Regions from separate parts of the Pseudomonas pichavaramensis genome, predicted to be linked through region 3. Evidence: predicted binding sites of a transcription regulator. Region 3 holds the regulator's gene; each other region holds the start of a gene.

Region 1 (5,848 bases), on a different contig from region 3:
TGTAGAGGCCCTGGCTCCGGCTTTCCCACACAGATGCTGCGTGGTTATGGCCGAGACCGGGTGCTATCATCGCGAGTCTGCGGCGCAGGGAGTACAAACTCCACGCCGCTTATGGGCCGCCCGTGATCGGCCTCGCGCATACCGCACACGACCTGAGTAGGAGATAGACCATGGCTTTTGAATTGCCGCCGCTGCCTTACGAAAAGAATGCCCTCGAGCCGCACATTTCCGCCGAGACCCTCGAATTCCACCACGACAAGCACCACAACACCTATGTCGTGAACCTGAACAACCTGGTGCCGGGCACCGAGTTCGAAGGCAAGAGCCTGGAAGAAATCGTCAAGACTTCCTCGGGCGGCATCTTCAACAACGCCGCTCAGGTGTGGAACCACACCTTCTACTGGAACTGCCTGTCGCCGAACGGCGGTGGTCAGCCTACCGGTGCCCTGGCCGACGCCATCAACGCCGCCTTCGGTTCCTTCGACAAGTTCAAGGAAGAGTTCAGCAAGGTCTCCATCGGCACCTTCGGTTCCGGTTGGGGCTGGCTGGTGAAAAAGGCTGACGGTTCCCTGGCCCTGGCCAGCACCATCGGCGCTGGCTGCCCGCTGACCAGCGGTGACACTCCGCTGCTGACCTGCGACGTCTGGGAACACGCCTACTACATCGACTACCGCAACCTGCGTCCGAAGTACGTCGAGGCGTTCTGGAACCTGGTCAACTGGGACTTCGTCGCCCAGAACTACGCGGCCTGAGTTCAAGCCCCGTAATACGAAACCCGGCCACCATGGCCGGGTTTTTCATTTGCGCGGCCTTATAACAGGCGCCGCGCAGAGAACTCGACGCCACGTTCCTCCACGCGATTGACTGCCTGGCTGAGTACCCGGTCCGCTCGTACCGGCCCGAGAAACTCGCACAAGCCGATATAGAGCAGATTGAGTAGCTTGCGTAGCTGCTCCAGGCCCAGACTGGCAATGGCATCATCACTGCCGCGCTCGAACCAGAAACGCAGCCGCGTGGTCAGTTCAGGCCCCACCTCCATGCCAGACAGATTGCCGGCGGCAAAGGCGCGCAAGGCAGCCTGCTGCGCGCTATCCAGTTGCTCCAGCAACGCCTGGCTGAGGGCGAGAAAGGTCGCCTGCGCAGCGGCATCGGGAGTCGCGACGCGCCTCACCGCTTCGTTGCGTCCCTGGCGCCAGGCTGCCAACTGCTCCTCCGGGTCCGGCAACAGCTGCGAAGGCGGACCCGTCAGCGCCCCCACCAACTCCCGATAAAGACGAGCGCGCTCCAGCTTGCGCTCGGTGCGCAGCACCACCTCGGCAAGGAACTCGTTCAGCGCAAACGGCGGCTGCTCGGCGTACTTGGTTTCCCAGAGCGACAACAATGGCCAGACCTCCTCATCTGAGAAGTGTCCTGCCAGACCGGTGTAGATCGCCCGACGGCGCAGACTCAATCTCATCCTCGACCTCTCCCCGACCACTGCTCGCTGTCGAAGGTCTGCGTCTGATTGAATTCCGGATAGCCGACTTCGGCATGTTCGGCAAAATCCAACCCGCGCTGCTCGTGCTGGGTCGAAACCCGCAGCCCCATGGTCTTGGCCAGCAACAGGTAGCACAGCAGTGCGACCGGGAAGGCCCACAGAAACGCAGCCGCCGCTCCGAGCGCCTGCACCGCGACACGCTCCCAGTTGAACAAATCACCCTGATAGAACAGCCCGGCCGCCAGCGTGCCCCAGATGCCGGCAAAACCATGCACCGGTACCGCACCGACCACGTCGTCGAGCTGCAGGCGATCGAGCAGGCGCATGCCGTATACCACGACGAATCCAGCGATCAGCCCACTGAGCAGGGCAAAGCCTGGCGCCATGCTGGCACACCCTGCGGTGATCCCGACCAAGCCGCCAATGGAGCCGTTGACGGTGGTCGTCAGAAGAACCGGGCTGGCCGTACTGCGTTGCGCCAGCAGGGCGCCAAGCGCCCCGGCAGCTGCGGCGAGGTGAGTGTTGAGTGCAATCAGACCCAGACTGCTGCTGACCTCCAGGTTGCTGCCAGCATTGAAGCCGAACCAGCCCACCCAGAGAATGAAACCGCCCAGCGCTACCAACCCGAGGTTATGGCCGGGAATCAGGCGTGGTGTGCCATCGGCGGCAAAACGCCCCAGACGCGGGCCGAGTACCAGGATGCCAGCCAGCGCACACCAGGCGCCGATGCTATGCACGACGGTCGAGCCGGCAAAGTCGATAAAACCCAGTTTGGCCAACCAGCCTTGCCCACCATACAGACCGCCCCACACCCAACTGCCGAATATCGGGTAGATCACGCCACTGATCAGCAGGGCACCGATCAGATACGCGCCATATCGCGTACGCTCCGCCATGGCGCCGCTGGCGATGGTCGCTGCGGTAGCGGCGAACATCATCTGAAAGAGCAGAAAGGTGTAATCCCAAGGCTCACCGTCACTCAGGGCAAAGTGACTCATACCGAACCAGCCGCTGAGATTCGCGCCGAACATCAGACCGAAGCCAAGCAACCAGAACACGATGCCGCCGACGCAACAGTCCATGTAGTTCTTCATCATCACATTGACGGCGTTCTTGGCCCGCGACATGCCACTTTCCAATAGAGCGAAACCCGCCTGCATGAAGAACACCAGCACGCTGGCCAGTACCAGCCAGGCCGTATTCGCAGCCTCTTCAGTGGCAGCCTGGGCTTGCGGGGCAAAACCGACAGCGACGAGCAACAGCCAGAGCGTTTTCATCACGAGTCCCCTTCTGAGCGATGCCCGGCCGTCGCAACTCTTATGCCAGCCTCTCGCCTGCCGGGAAGTGACGCTTCAGCCCGCAGAACATCGACAAATGAATCAGCCGACCAATAGCATTCAAGTCCGGCAAAATCGCACCGACATAAAGCAGGCAGTCACGCCAATAGCATTGATTCGCACCAGGACCGTTCCTTATGGAATAAAAAGTGCCACCAGGCATGATGGCCCTTTGACGGCCAGATCGAGATTGCCAATACTCTCGTCTGACTGACGCTGTAAGCATCGACATAAGGAATTGCCTTTGAAGCTGGAATTGAAAAACAGCTTGTCACTCAAGTTGCTCCGCGTGGTGCTGCTTTCGGCACTGGTGGTCGGGGTGGTATTGAGTTGCGCGCAAATCGTCTTCGATGCCTACAAGACGCGCCAGGCAGTGTCCAACGACGCGCAGCGCATTCTCGGCATGTTCCGCGATCCCTCGACTCAGGCGGTGTACAGCCTGGACCGGGAAATGGGCATGCAGGTTATCGAAGGCCTGTTCCAGCACGAGTCGGTTCGTTACGCAGCCATTGGCCACCCCAATGAGCCCATGCTGGCCGAACGCAGCCGGGACCTGGCGGATATCGCGACGCGCTGGCTGACCGACCCGATCCTCGGTCAGGAGCAGAAGTTCTCCACCAAACTGGTGGGCCGCGGCCCATACAGCGAGTATTACGGTGATCTCAACATCACCCTCGACACCGCCCCCTACGGCGAAAGCTTCGTCACCAATTCGGTAATCATCTTCATCTCCGGCGTATTACGCGCCATGGCCATGGGGCTGGTGCTCTATCTCGTATATCACTGGCTGCTGACCAAGCCGCTGTCGAAGATCATCGAACACCTGACCAACATCAACCCTGATCGCCCCAGCGAACACAAGCTGCCCATGCTCAAGGGCAACGAGAAGAACGAACTGGGCCTGTGGATCAACACCGCCAACCAGTTACTGGCCTCGATCGAACGTAACACCCACCTGCGCCGCGAAGCCGAGAACAGCCTGCTGCGCATGGCCCAGTACGACTTCCTCACCGGCCTGCCCAACCGCCAGCAACTGCAGCAACAGCTCGACCAGATTCTCGAGGATGCCGGCCGCCTGCAGCGTCGCGTCGCTGTCCTCTGCGTCGGCCTGGACGACTTCAAGGGTATCAACGAACAGTTCAGCTACCAGAGTGGCGATCAGTTGCTGCTCGCACTCTCCGACCGTCTACGTAGCCACAGCGGCCGCCTCGGTGCGCTGGCGCGTCTGGGCGGTGACCAGTTCGCCCTGGTGCAAGCCGATATCGAGCAGCCTTACGAAGCCGCCGAGCTGGCGCAGAGCGTGCTCGACGACCTGGAGCTGCCCTTCCTGCTCGACCAGCACGAAGTGCGCCTACGCGCCACCATCGGCATCACCCTGTTCCCCGAAGATGGCGACAGCACCGAAAAGCTGCTGCAGAAAGCCGAACAGACCATGACCCTGGCCAAGAGCCGCTCACGTAACCGTTACCAGTTCTACATCGCCAGCGTCGACAGCGAAATGCGTCGCCGCCGCGAGCTGGAAAAGGACCTGCGCGACGCACTGGCGCAGAACCAGCTACATCTGGTCTACCAGCCACAGGTGGACTATCGCGATCACCGCGTGGTCGGCGTCGAAGCGCTGCTGCGCTGGCAACATCCGCAACATGGTTTCGTCCCTCCTGATCTGTTCATCCCGCTGGCCGAACAGAACGGCACCATCATTGCCATCGGCGAATGGATTCTCGATCAGACCTGCCGCCAGCTACGCGAATGGCACGACCAGGGATTCAGTGACCTGCGCATGGCCATCAACCTGTCCACCGTGCAGTTGCACCATGCCGAGCTGCCGCGGGTGGTCAACAACCTGATGCAGGTCTACCGCCTGCCACCGAAGAGCCTTGAGCTGGAAGTCACCGAGACCGGCCTGATGGAAGACATCAGCACCGCCGCCCAGCACCTGCTCAGCCTGCGCCGCTCCGGTGCGCTGATCGCCATCGACGACTTCGGTACCGGCTACTCTTCGCTGAGCTATCTCAAGAGCCTGCCGCTGGACAAGATCAAGATCGACAAGAGCTTCGTCCAGGATCTGCTGGAAGACGAGGACGACGCCACCATCGTTCGCGCCATCATCCAGCTCGGCAAGAGCCTGGGCATGCAGGTCATCGCCGAGGGTGTGGAAACCGCCGAGCAGGAGGCCTACATCATCGCCCAGGGTTGTCATGAAGGTCAGGGCTACCTGTACAGCAAGCCGCTGCCGGCACGCGATCTGACCTTGTTCCTCAAGCAGGCCAGACGCCTGAGCTCAGCCGCCACACTCTGACTGCAATTGCCAAAAGAAAACGCCGCGCCCCTGCACGGGACGCGGCGTTTTCATTTCAGCCTGCAGAGATGATCAGGCGGGACGTGCTTTACCAGCTCTGCACACCAAACAGCCAGGCCGTCGCCAGCGATCCGACCAGGCACAGCAGCGCACCTGCAGCCGCCTGCCAATAGAACCCCCGGGCCAATTCGTCCTCTCCGCTGTTGGAAAGAATGAATGGCTGACGCTCAGCGGGTCTGGCCATCTTGTTTTGTGCTGGCTGCGCGGCCTTGAGTCGATGACGATCTTCTGCCTCCAGCTGCGCAGCCAGACGCACGCGATTCCACTCCTGTTCATCGAGCTGACCGTTGCCGTCGCTGTCGAAGCGTTGCAGCAGGCCGGCGTAGTCGCCCTTCCACTCGCGAATCACCTCACCTTGCGCAGATTGCCTGTCGAACCCCTGCTGCGCCGCGCCCTCAGTGCGGAAATCGCCAATGGCATACAGCGGCTGCCCGACATGGAAACGCTCCTCGCAATAGCGATAGCGCTGACCACTGCTAAGAAAGCCAAGCAACCCAGTTTTGGCCGGTCCCATCGGGTGACGCAGATTACCCTCCCAGACTTCGCGCACCGCCGTGCGAACCTCCGCACCGCGCGGGTCTATCAGACACTCGCCGGTACCGTCGGCCAAACGCAGCCAGGTGTCACTGGCACCGCTCTCGATCACCCGCCAACTGCGTTTCTTGCCACTGGAGC
Region 2 (5,848 bases), on a different contig from region 3:
CAAGATCGGTGTGTGCGGCGCACCCTGCGCGACACCGCAGCACTGCACACAAAAAACCCGCCACAGGGGCGGGCTCCTTGCAGCGAGCCGTCCTTAGATAGGGCGGCTGCCGTATTTGCTGTCGGGCTTCTTGGGTGGGTCGGCGACCACGTTGGGTTCGACTTCCTGCACCTTGCCGCCACGGGAGAGAAATTCCTCCATAGCCTTGGCCAGAGCATCGCGCTCTTTCTGCTTGGCTTCGACGCTGGGCATCTCGTCGACTTCAACGGCTTTGGCCTTGCTCTTCTTGCCGCTGGCTACGACTTCGCCGTCGCCATCGTCACCGCTGTCGCCATCATCGGCAGCAGCCAACTCCTCACCGTCGTCCTCGTCCGCCCCATCCAGATCGTCTTGTTCCAGGTCTTCGTCGCTCATGTTCAACCTCATGACTTGCGAAAAGCAGGTTAGTTATAGCCCAGTCGCACGGCATGCACCGCCCAACCGGAAAAAATTCAAATAGCCTCGCCGTGCAGGGTCGCCACCACGCGCCGAACGCCGCCATGATCGCGATGTTCGCCCAGGTAGATGCCCTGCCACGTTCCCAGCGCCAGCCGTCCATCCTGTATCGGCAGCTGGAGCGCAAAGCCCAGCAGACTGCCCTTGAAGTGCGCCGGCAAATCATCCGGCCCTTCGTAATCGTGTTCGTAGCCCGCCTCGCCCTGCGGCACCAGGCGGTTGAAGAACCGCTCGAAGTCGCGGCGTACCGCAGGATCGGCGTTCTCGTTGATCGTCAACGATGCCGAGGTGTGCTGCAGCCACAGGTGCAACAGACCGACACGCACCTGCGCCAGTTCCGGCAATTCTGCCAGCACCTCATCCGTCACCAGATGAAAGCCGCGCTCACGTGGACGCAGGCTGATGATGCGTTGCTGCCACATTCCCTCTAGCCCTCGATGGCTTCAGCGCGCGCATTCTAGCGTGCTGCCAGAAAAAACAAAGGGCGCCGAAAGGCGCCCTTGTTATTTTCACCGATGCTTATTTCTTACCGGTGAACTCCGGGTAGGCTTCCATACCGCACTCGGCGATATCCACACCCTCGTACTCTTCTTCTTCGCTGACGCGCAGGCCGATTACCGCCTTGATGATGCTCCACACGATCAGGCTGGCGATGAACACCCAGGCGAAGATGGAGCCGATACCCAGCAGCTGAGCACCCAGCGAAGCATCGCTGTTGGTCAGGCAAACAGCCAGCAGGCCCCAGATACCGACAACACCGTGTACGGAGATGGCACCGACCGGATCGTCGACCTTGATCTTGTCCAGGCCGAGGATGGCGAACACCACCAGCACGCCACCGACACCACCGATCAGAGTGGCTTGCAGCGCGCTCGGGGTCAGCGGTTCAGCGGTGATGGCCACCAGGCCAGCCAGGGCGCCGTTCAGGGCCATGGTCAGGTCGGCCTTGCCGAACAGGATGCGGGCAACGATCAGCGCGGCGATCAGGCCACCGGCAGCGGCCATGTTGGTGTTGGTGAACACCTGGGCCACGGCGTTGGCATCTTCGATGGTGCTCATCTTCAGCTGCGAGCCACCGTTGAAGCCGAACCAGCCCATCCACAGGATGAAGGTACCCAGGGTAGCCAGCGGCAGGTTGCAGCCCGGAATGGCGTTGACCTGGCCATTGGCACCGTACTTGCCCTTACGAGCACCCAGCAGCAGCACACCAGCCAGAGCAGCGGCAGCACCGGCCATGTGCACGACACCGGAACCGGCGAAGTCGAGGAAGCCAGCTTCATTGAGGAAGCCCGAGCCCCATTTCCAGAAGCCCTGTACCGGGTAGATGAAACCGGTCATGACCACGGCGAAGGCCAGGAATGCCCACAGTTTCATACGCTCGGCAACGGCACCGGAAACGATCGACATGCAGGTCGCGGCAAACACCACCTGGAAGAAGAAGTCCGAACGGGCCGAGTAGTAGGGCGCATCGTCACCACCAGCCAGAACGGCCTCGGCAGTGTTCTCGTCACCGATCAGGAAACCCAGGCTCGGGAAGATGCCGCCTTCCGGGCTGGAATACATGATGTGGTAGCCGATCACCAGATACATGACGCTGGCAACGGCGTACAGGGCGACGTTCTTGGTCAGGATCTCGGTGGTGTTCTTGGCGCGGACCAGGCCGGATTCGAGCATGGCGAAGCCAGCTGCCATCCACATCACCAGGGCACCACAGATCAGAAAGTAGAAGGTATCGAAGCCGTACTGCAATGCAGTCAATGCTGTGTTATCCATTTTTCACCTCTTGCCGGCGCTTTCGTTGTGCGCTGTTCGGTTAGAACGTCCAGGTTGGCGCCGGACGCGTTCCGTATGCTTTACAAGTCTTTGTCACGCTGCCCTGGATGACCGGGCCCCTGCACCGCGAAGCGTTCAGGAACTCCCATCACTAGGCAGAGCGCAAGACCCGAGAGGATCTGGCACAGCAGGGCGGCGAAGGCATCGCCAGCTCCGGCATTCGCCCTCGAACACAGCGCAAGGCCAGAATTCGAGGACAAAAGGGCTCCTAGCCCTGCGAAAGTTCGCAGAGTCATGGGTTTCACTCCTGGGGCGTGGGGTTCGGAGGCGGTTTAGATCGCGTCGGTATCGGTTTCGCCGGTACGGATGCGAATCGCCTGTTCCAGGTTGACTACGAAAATCTTGCCGTCGCCGATCTTGCCGGTGTTGGCAGCCTTGGTGATGGCCTCGATCACACGGTCCAGCTGGTCGTCAGCAATGGCCACGTCGATCTTCACCTTGGGCAGGAAGTCGACCACATACTCGGCGCCGCGATACAGCTCGGTATGGCCTTTCTGGCGGCCGAAGCCCTTGACCTCGGTGACGGTAATGCCCTGCACGCCGATCTCCGACAGCGACTCGCGCACGTCGTCGAGCTTGAACGGCTTGATGATGGCAGTGACTAGCTTCATGAAACTTTCTCCCGTGTAAGGTGGACTTGCCCCAGGAATTACGAACCCGGTTCAAGTCTAAGCGCAGTGTCTGGCTTTTGTAATGCACCGACCGCCCCAGCCTGGCTTGGTCGATACCCACCAACCGCTCCCAGCGAAACACTCCCCCGCTTCGCCTGACACACCGGTACTGCATCGGTGCATGCGTCGCTGGGGTCTAAGCAGAAAGCTTGCCATCTCCACAAAAACCCAGTGTTTCATTGATTTACCGACACCCCAGGGGCAACAGCCAATCGATCACGCCGAAACATGCGCACAATATTGGTGCAAGAAAAGGCCCGTGAACGCTCCTAAATCGTGCAGAGCCCATGCAAACGCCCGGCATCTGGCTGCGTGCTACACTGCCGGCCACCTGTAACCGGAACCTGACCATGCTGCCACCCAAAGCTCTGCTCGACACTCTCAGTAGCCATGCCTCGCGCTTGTTCAGCGGTGATAGCCCGTTGCCACGCGCGGAACTCGAAGCCCAGTTCAAGGCCTTGTTGCAGAGTGGGTTCAGCAAGCTGGAGCTGGTCAGTCGGGAAGAGTTCGACAGCCAAATGGTGGTGCTGGCCCGAACCCGTGCCCGCCTGGAAGCGCTGGAAGCCAAAGTAGCCGAACTGGAAGCCAGGCTCACCGACGCAGACTAAGGTTATGTTGTCGGAGCGGCTGAAGCCGCTCCGACAGACACTGCCCCCACTTGATCAAGGAGCGATCATGTCCCTGGCCATCGTCCACAGCCGAGCGCAGATCGGCGTCGAAGCACCAGCAGTGACCATCGAGGCGCACCTGGCCAATGGTTTGCCCGCCCTGACTCTGGTCGGGCTACCGGAAACGGCAGTCAAGGAAAGCAAGGATCGCGTCCGCAGTGCCATCCTCAATTCGGCGTTCGACTACCCCAACCGCCGTATAACCCTCAATCTGGCGCCAGCAGACCTACCAAAGGACGGCGGTCGCTTTGACTTGGCCATCGCGCTGGGCATTCTCGCCGCCAGTGGCCAGGTACCGGCTGACTCTGTCGACGAATACGAATGCCTGGGCGAACTGGCATTGTCCGGCGCCGTGCGCCCCGTACAAGGCGTCCTGCCGGCAGCACTGGCAGCCCGCGAAGCCGGACGCACTCTGCTGGTGCCACAGGCCAACGCAGAAGAAGCCAGCCTGGCCTCGGGCCTCAAAGTTATCGCCGTCGAGCATTTGCTGCAGGTCGCGGCACACCTCAACGGCAGCGCACCACTGCAACCCTACGAGGCGCAGGGCTTGCTCCGGCAGACCCTGCCCTACCCGGATCTGGCGGAAGTCCAGGGTCAGTTGGCCGCCAAACGGGCTTTGCTGGTAGCGGCAGCCGGCTCGCACAATCTGTTGCTCAGCGGCCCACCCGGTACCGGTAAAACCTTGCTGGCCAGCCGCTTGCCTGGCCTGCTCCCACCACTGAACGAAAGCGAGGCGCTGCAGGTCGCCGCGATCCATTCGGTGGCCAGTCATACGCCGCTGCAGCACTGGCCGCAGCGGCCTTTTCGCACCCCGCACCACAGCGCCTCCGGCCCCGCCCTGGTCGGTGGCGGCAGCCGTCCACAACCAGGGGAAATCACCCTTGCCCATCAAGGCGTGCTATTCCTCGATGAATTACCGGAGTTCGACCGAAAGGTGCTCGAGGTGCTGCGCGAGCCGCTGGAGAGTGGCCATATCGTCATCGCCAGGGCGCGCGACAAGGTGCGTTTTCCAGCGCGCTTTCAACTCGTCGCGGCAATGAATCCGTGCCCCTGCGGCTACCTCGGTGACCCGAGCAATCGCTGCCGCTGCACGCCGGAGCAGATCCAGCGCTACCGCAGCAAGTTGTCCGGCCCGCTGCTGGACCGTATCGACCTGCACCTCACGGTCGCCCGCGAAAGCACCGCTCTGGACGTACCGCTGCAAGATGGCGAAAGCACCGCCCAGGCAGCAAACAAGGTCGCCCGGGCACGTGAACTGCAGCTGCAGCGCCAGGGCGTAGCCAATGCCTTTCTCGACCTGCCAGGCCTGCGCCAGCATTGCGCGCTGAGCCAGGCAGACCGTCAATGGCTGGAAGGCGCCTGCGAGCGCCTGGGCCTGTCGCTGCGCGCAGCCCATCGAATACTCAAGGTCGCTCGCACCCTGGCCGATCTGGAGCAAAACCCGCAGATCGCGCGCTCACACCTGGCCGAAGCTCTGCAGTATCGACCCAGCGCCAGTTAGCGCTCAGCGAAAGCGCTCGACCTCTCGGCTCAACTGGGAGGAAAGTCGATCCAGCTCGCGTGCGGTATCTGCCAGATTGGCGACAACTTCACGCTGCTCGCCGTTGGCCAGGGCGATGCTCTGCAGGTTACTGCTGAGCACGTTGGCGGTACTGCTCTGCTCGCTGGTCGCCGTGGTGATGGCAGCAAACTGCTCACCCGCAGCCTCGCTCTGTTCGCTGATCTGCGCCAGCGCAGCGGCGACCTTGGCGTTACGCTCCAGGCCATCCTGCATCAGCTGCCGCCCCTGCTCCATGGTACTGATGGCGCTGCCGGTTTCGCTCTGGATGCTGCCGATCATCGCCGAGATCTCATTGGTTGCCTCACGAGTACGCCCAGCCAGGCTGCGCACCTCGTCGGCAACCACGGCGAAACCACGGCCCTGCTCGCCGGCACGAGCGGCTTCGATGGCGGCGTTGAGCGCCAGCAGGTTGGTCTGATCGGCGATCGAGGTGATCACACTGACGATGCCGCCGATTTCCTGCGAGCGCTGGCCGAGGCTGTTGATCACCGTCGAGGTCTGCTCCAGGGCTTCGGCGATCTGCACCAGCGCCTCCGACGCCTGATCCATCGAGGTGCGACCGATACGGGTCTGTTGCGCATTGTCACTGGCCAGACGCTCGGTGCTGCGCATGTTGTCGG
Region 3 (5,848 bases):
GCTCTCAGCCGGCCAACAACGACAACGTCGTTGACTTTTACGTGGTCGGCGCACGCACGGTGCAATACCAGGATGACGGGAAACTGCATTACCGCATGACCGCCGACAAGCTCGAGCACGTCAAGAGCACCGACATCACTTTGATCGACACCCCGAAGCTGGACCTTTACCGCGGCACCGAACTGCCGTGGAAAGTCACCAGCCAACGTGCCGAGGTATCGCCCGGCGGCACCGAGGTAGAACTGATCGATGACGTGCGCATCGCCCGCACCGATGCAAAGAACCGCCCGACCATCATCACCAGCAGCCGCATGACCGTTATCCCCGATAAGGAATATGCGCAGACAGAGCAAGCCGTTAGAATCGTCGCGGCCAATGGGGTGACCACGGCACAAGGAATGAAAGCGTACTTGAATGACAGCAGGATGATCCTGCAGTCCAACGTAAGAGGCCAGCATGAGGTTCGTTAACACCCTCCCCCTGATTCTCAGCCTCGGCGCCGCATTGGGAAGCGCGGCTGCCTGGGCACTGCCATCGGATCGTGACCAACCGATCCGCATCCAGGCCGATACCGCCGAGCTGGATGACAAGCAGGGTGTCGCCGTTTATCGCGGCGACGTAATCATCACTCAGGGCACCCTGAAGATTACCGGCGACACCGTCACCATCACCCAGACGGCCAGCGGCGATATCGACGTATTCACGTCCGTCGGCGACCTCGCCTACTACGAGCAGAAGCCAGCCGTGGACAAGGACATCGTCAAGGCCTACGGCAAGACCATCCAGTACTTCGCCAGCAACGAACGCATCGTGCTGATCGACCAGGCCAAGGTGATTCAGGAAGGCAATACCTTCGAAGGCGAGAAAATCGTCTATGACACCCGCCGCCAGATTGTCAACGCTGGCCGTGCCACGGGCAACAATGTCAGCACACCGCGCCCGCGCATCGACATGGTCATCCAACCGAAGAACAAACCCGCAGATCAGGCACCGCAGTAATGGCCATTCTCAAAGCCCAACACCTGGCCAAAAGCTACAAGAGTCGCCAGGTCGTTCGCGACGTCAGCATGAGCATCGAAAGCGGACAAATCGTCGGCCTGCTCGGCCCCAACGGCGCCGGCAAGACCACCTGCTTCTACATGATCGTCGGCCTGGTGCGCGCCGATCAGGGTCGCGTGCTGATCGATGATGTCGACGTCAGCCATCAGCCCATGCATGGCCGCGCCCGCGCCGGCATTGGCTATCTGCCGCAGGAAGCCTCGATTTTCCGCAAGCTGTCGGTGGCCGACAACATCATGGCCATTCTCGAGACCCGCAAGGATCTGGATCGCGCCGGACGCCAGGCCGAGCTGGAAAGCCTGCTGCAGGAATTTCATATTCACCACATCGCCGACAGCCTCGGCATGAGCCTGTCTGGCGGCGAACGCCGGCGAGTGGAAATTGCCCGCGCCCTGGCCACCAATCCCAAGTTCATCCTGCTCGATGAGCCGTTTGCCGGTGTCGACCCGATCTCGGTGGGCGATATCAAACAGATCATTCACCACCTCAAGACCAAGGGCATTGGCATCCTGATCACCGATCACAACGTGCGCGAAACCCTGGATATCTGCGAAACCGCCTACATCGTCAATGACGGGCAACTGATCGCCGAAGGTAATGCCGAAACCATTCTGGCCAACCAGACGGTCAAGGAAGTCTACCTGGGGCATGAATTCCGCCTGTAAGGCGCAATATTTCACACCGGAAATATTGCAACCCCTAGGCAAAAACCAGAAATTCAGGCATATAATTTGCTTCCTGGCGGCGCTTCGGCGCCCTGATGTGGAAGGCGTAACTCGCCGGTAAATTAAGGTCTGCAATGAAACCATCGCTAGTCCTCAAGATGGGCCAGCAGCTGACGATGACACCGCAGCTGCAACAGGCTATCCGCCTCCTCCAACTGTCGACCCTGGATCTGCAACAGGAAATCCAGGAGGCATTGGAGTCCAATCCCATGCTCGAGCGCCAGGAAGATGGCGACGACTTCGATAACAGCGACCCGATGGCCGACGGTGCAGAAAGCGCCACCCCCGCCCCCAGCAAAGAAGAGAGCTACCAGGAAACCACTCCGACCGTTGACAACCTGGACGACGGCGAATGGTCGGAACGCATTCCCAACGAGCTCCCTGTCGACACGGCCTGGGAAGACGTATACCAGACCAGTGCCAGCAGCCTGCCGAGCAACGACGATGACGAGTGGGACTTCACCACCCGTACATCCAGCGGCGAGAGCCTGCAGAGTCATCTGCTCTGGCAACTGAACCTGGCCCCCATGTCGGACAAGGACCGGCTGATCGCCGCCACCCTGATCGACTGCATCAACAACGACGGCTACCTCGAAGAAACCCTCGAAGAAGTCACCGAGTCATTCGACCCCGAGCTGGATATCGAACTCGACGAAGTCGAGGTCGTCCTGCATCGCATCCAACAGTTCGAACCGGCCGGTATTGGCGCGCGCGACCTGCGTGAGTGCCTGCTGCTGCAATTGCGTCAGCTACCTGCCAGCACACCTTGGCTGATCGAAACCCAGCGTGTAGTCGGTGATTTCCTCGAAGTGCTCGGCAGCCGCGACTACGCGCAACTGATGCGTCGCACCAAGCTCAAGGAAGACGAACTGCGTCAGGTCATCGACCTGATCCAGCGCCTCAACCCACGTCCCGGTTCGCAGATCGAGTCCAGCGAGCCCGAATACGTGGTACCGGACGTCATCGTGCGCAAGCACAACGACCGCTGGCTGGTTGAGCTCAACCAGGAGGCCATGCCGCGCCTGCGCGTCAACCCGCAGTATGCCGGCTTCGTCAAGCGCGCCGACTCCAGCGCCGACAACACCTTCATGCGCAATCAGTTGCAGGAAGCGCGCTGGTTCATCAAGAGCCTGCAGAGCCGCAACGAGACGCTCATGAAGGTGGCCACGCAGATCGTCGAGCACCAGCGCGGCTTCCTCGACTATGGCGACGAAGCGATGAAACCGCTGGTACTGCATGACATCGCCGAAGCTGTGGGCATGCACGAATCGACCATCTCGCGTGTCACCACTCAGAAGTTCATGCACACCCCGCGCGGCATTTACGAGCTGAAATACTTCTTCTCCAGCCATGTCAGCACCTCCGAAGGTGGCGAATGCTCGTCCACCGCGATCCGCGCCATCATCAAGAAACTGGTTGCCGCAGAAAACGCGAAAAAGCCGTTGAGCGACAGCAAGATCGCTGGTTTACTGGAGGCACAAGGCATCCAAGTCGCCCGTCGGACGGTCGCCAAGTATCGCGAGTCCCTCGGTATAGCGCCCTCCAGTGAGCGCAAGCGACTGATGTAGGCCAATTGGAGGCCTGGGCCTCCAAGCCAAAGTGTTCCGGTGGCGGGTCGAGCGAGACCCGTCTCTTACACAAGGCAACAAGGAGAAAGCGGTATGCAAGTCAACATCAGTGGACATCAGCTGGATGTGACCGACGCCCTGCGTGACTATATCGGCGAGAAACTGGGCCGACTGGAACGCCACTTCGACAAGATCACCAACGTACAGGTGACGATGGAGGTCGAAAAACTCAAGCAGAAAATCGAGGCTACTCTGCACGTCGCAGGCGGCGAAGTCGTCGCCAACGCTGAACATCAGGACATGTACGCGGCCATCGATCTCTTGGCCGACAAACTCGACCGTCAACTCATCAAGCACAAGGAAAAGCAGCTCGAACGCCTGCAAGGCGCCACAGCCCGCTGACATTCCCCATCCATGATCCGACTTGAAAACATCCTGACCCCCGGCCGTTCCCTGGTGAACGTGCCGGGCGGCAGCAAGAAGCGCGTGCTCGAACAGATCGCCAACCTGGTAGCCCGCGATCTTCCCGACCTGGACGCACAGGACATTTTCGAAAGCCTCATTGCCCGCGAGAAACTCGGTTCAACCGGTTTCGGCAACGGCATCGCCATTCCTCACTGCCGCCTGGCCGGCTGCAGTGAACCCATCAGCGCTGTCCTGCACCTGGAAGCAGCCGTTGATTTCGACGCCATCGACGGCGCACCGGTCGACCTGCTGTTCGTACTGCTGGTACCGGAAGCCGCCACCGATGCTCACCTCGAACTACTACGCCAGATCGCCAGCATGTTGGATCGCAACGACGTTCGTGAACGCCTGCGCCAAGCAGCAAGCGGCGAAGACCTTTACCAAGTGGTAGTGGACATTCAGAGCGGTCAATAAGCATGCGCCTGATCATCGTCAGCGGTCGTTCGGGCTCGGGCAAAAGCACCGCCCTCGGTGTTCTTGAAGATAACGGTTTCTACTGCATCGATAACCTGCCAGCGGGCCTTCTGCCTGATCTGGCTGAACGCTTTCTGCCGCACAGTGACATGCTGTTGCCGCAAGTCGCCGTTTCCATCGATGCGCGCAACCTGCTGAGCCAGCTCAAACGCTTTCCGGAACTCCTCGACGAAGTGCGCAAGCGCAACATCCGCTGCGACGTGCTCTATCTGGATGCCGAAGACGACACGCTGCTCAAGCGTTTCTCGGAAACCCGTCGCCGCCACCCGCTGACCAACGACAACCGCTCCTTGGCCGAGGCAATCGCCTATGAAAGCCAGCTGTTGTCCCCGATCACCGACCGTGCCGATCTGAAGATCGACACCACACGCCTGAACCTTTACCAGTTACGCGATACCCTGAAGCTGCGCCTGCTTGGCCAGGAACAGAGCGGAACGGCTTTTCTGGTCGAATCCTTCGGTTTCAAACGCGGCATGCCAGTGGATGCGGACCTGGTATTCGATGTGCGGTGCCTGCCCAACCCATATTGGAAACCCGAGCTCCGTGACTATTCCGGGCTTGAACAACCCGTGATCGACTACCTCCGCGCGCAACCGGAAGTAGAAGAAATGTATCAGGACACCCTCGCCTATCTGGACAAGTGGCTGCCGCGCTTCGCGGCCAGCAACCGCGCCTATGTCACCGTTGCCATCGGTTGCACCGGAGGCCATCACCGTTCGGTGTATCTGGCCAATCGCCTGAGCCAGGCGCTGAAAGAAAAACTGAAGAACGTCCAGGTGCGTCACCGCGACCTCAGCTAAGGAGCATTGCCGCGATGCCAGCACGCAACATCGTCATCATCAACAAACTCGGTCTGCATGCACGCGCAGCGGCCAAGTTCGTCGGCGTCGCTACGACTTATCCCTGTCAGGTTCGCATCGGACGTAGTCCCGAGAGTCTGGTAGACGGCAAGAGCATCATGGCCGTCATGATGCTCGCCGCCGGGAAGGGAACCGAGGTGCACCTGCTCACCGAAGGCGACGATGACCAGCAAGCCATGGATGCACTGGTCGGTCTTATCGAGAACTACTTCGAGGAAGGCGAGTAAGCCACCGCGCTCTGCCCGGTTTTCCTCCGGGCCACGCGCCACTGCAGCACCCTGGTTTCATCGAGCCTAAGCCAAGGCCGTATCCAGCAGCATCATCAGGCAGAAACCTGCCGCCAGAGCCAGACTGGCTTCACTGGCACGCCCCTGACGCTGGGACTCGGGAACGACCTCGTGGATCACTGCCAGCAGCATGGCTCCTGCTGCCAACGCCAGCCCCCATGGCAGCAGCGTATGCGATACACCCACCACCCAGGCACAAAGCACCGCGAACAGCGGCTCGACCAGGCCCGATGCGGCTCCGAGAAGCACTGAAACCCCGCGCCCCATGCCCGCACTCGCCAGCACCAACGCGACGATCAATCCTTCGGGCACATCCTGCAGCGCGATACCGATCGCCAGACCTTCGGCACCACTCACGCCAGCGCCAGCAGCGACACCGACAGCCATACCCTCAGGGATGTTGTGCAAGA

What was found. Region 3 encodes sigma-54, which starts transcription at its own class of promoters, with help from an activator protein. Its sites were predicted from a motif close to ANTGGCATNNANNTTGCTNT; they were not measured.
Region 1: a site for sigma-54 is predicted at 2,785-2,804, ahead of ACJRW5_RS06245 (ammonium transporter). Genes of this name have one in related genera too.
Region 2: a site for sigma-54 is predicted at 3,137-3,156, ahead of glnK (P-II family nitrogen regulator). Genes of this name have one in related genera too.

Annotation. Positions count from the first base shown of each region.
Region 1 covers NZ_JBJKFJ010000003.1:109,832-115,679, reverse strand. Annotated here, with positions in the region: gene ACJRW5_RS06255 (superoxide dismutase) at 171-752, shown strand; gene ACJRW5_RS06250 (hypothetical protein) at 812-1,456, opposite strand; gene ACJRW5_RS06245 (ammonium transporter) at 1,453-2,754, opposite strand; gene ACJRW5_RS06240 (putative bifunctional diguanylate cyclase/phosphodiesterase) at 3,059-5,113, shown strand; gene ACJRW5_RS06235 (GIDE domain-containing protein) at 5,202-5,848, opposite strand, start outside.
Region 2 covers NZ_JBJKFJ010000013.1:71,971-77,818, reverse strand. Annotated here, with positions in the region: gene sutA (transcriptional regulator SutA) at 94-414, opposite strand; gene ACJRW5_RS19825 (secondary thiamine-phosphate synthase enzyme YjbQ) at 492-917, opposite strand; gene ACJRW5_RS19820 (ammonium transporter) at 1,015-2,268, opposite strand; gene glnK (P-II family nitrogen regulator) at 2,601-2,939, opposite strand; gene ACJRW5_RS19810 (accessory factor UbiK family protein) at 3,350-3,607, shown strand; gene ACJRW5_RS19805 (YifB family Mg chelatase-like AAA ATPase) at 3,675-5,168, shown strand; gene ACJRW5_RS19800 (methyl-accepting chemotaxis protein) at 5,172-5,848, opposite strand, start outside.
Region 3 covers NZ_JBJKFJ010000001.1:654,967-660,814, reverse strand. Annotated here, with positions in the region: gene lptC (LPS export ABC transporter periplasmic protein LptC) at 1-470, shown strand, start outside; gene lptA (lipopolysaccharide transport periplasmic protein LptA) at 457-999, shown strand; gene lptB (LPS export ABC transporter ATP-binding protein) at 999-1,724, shown strand; gene ACJRW5_RS02945 (RNA polymerase factor sigma-54) at 1,859-3,352, shown strand; gene hpf (ribosome hibernation-promoting factor, HPF/YfiA family) at 3,446-3,754, shown strand; gene ptsN (PTS IIA-like nitrogen regulatory protein PtsN) at 3,767-4,231, shown strand; gene rapZ (RNase adapter RapZ) at 4,234-5,091, shown strand; gene ACJRW5_RS02925 (HPr family phosphocarrier protein) at 5,106-5,378, shown strand; gene ACJRW5_RS02920 (ZIP family metal transporter) at 5,445-5,848, opposite strand, start outside.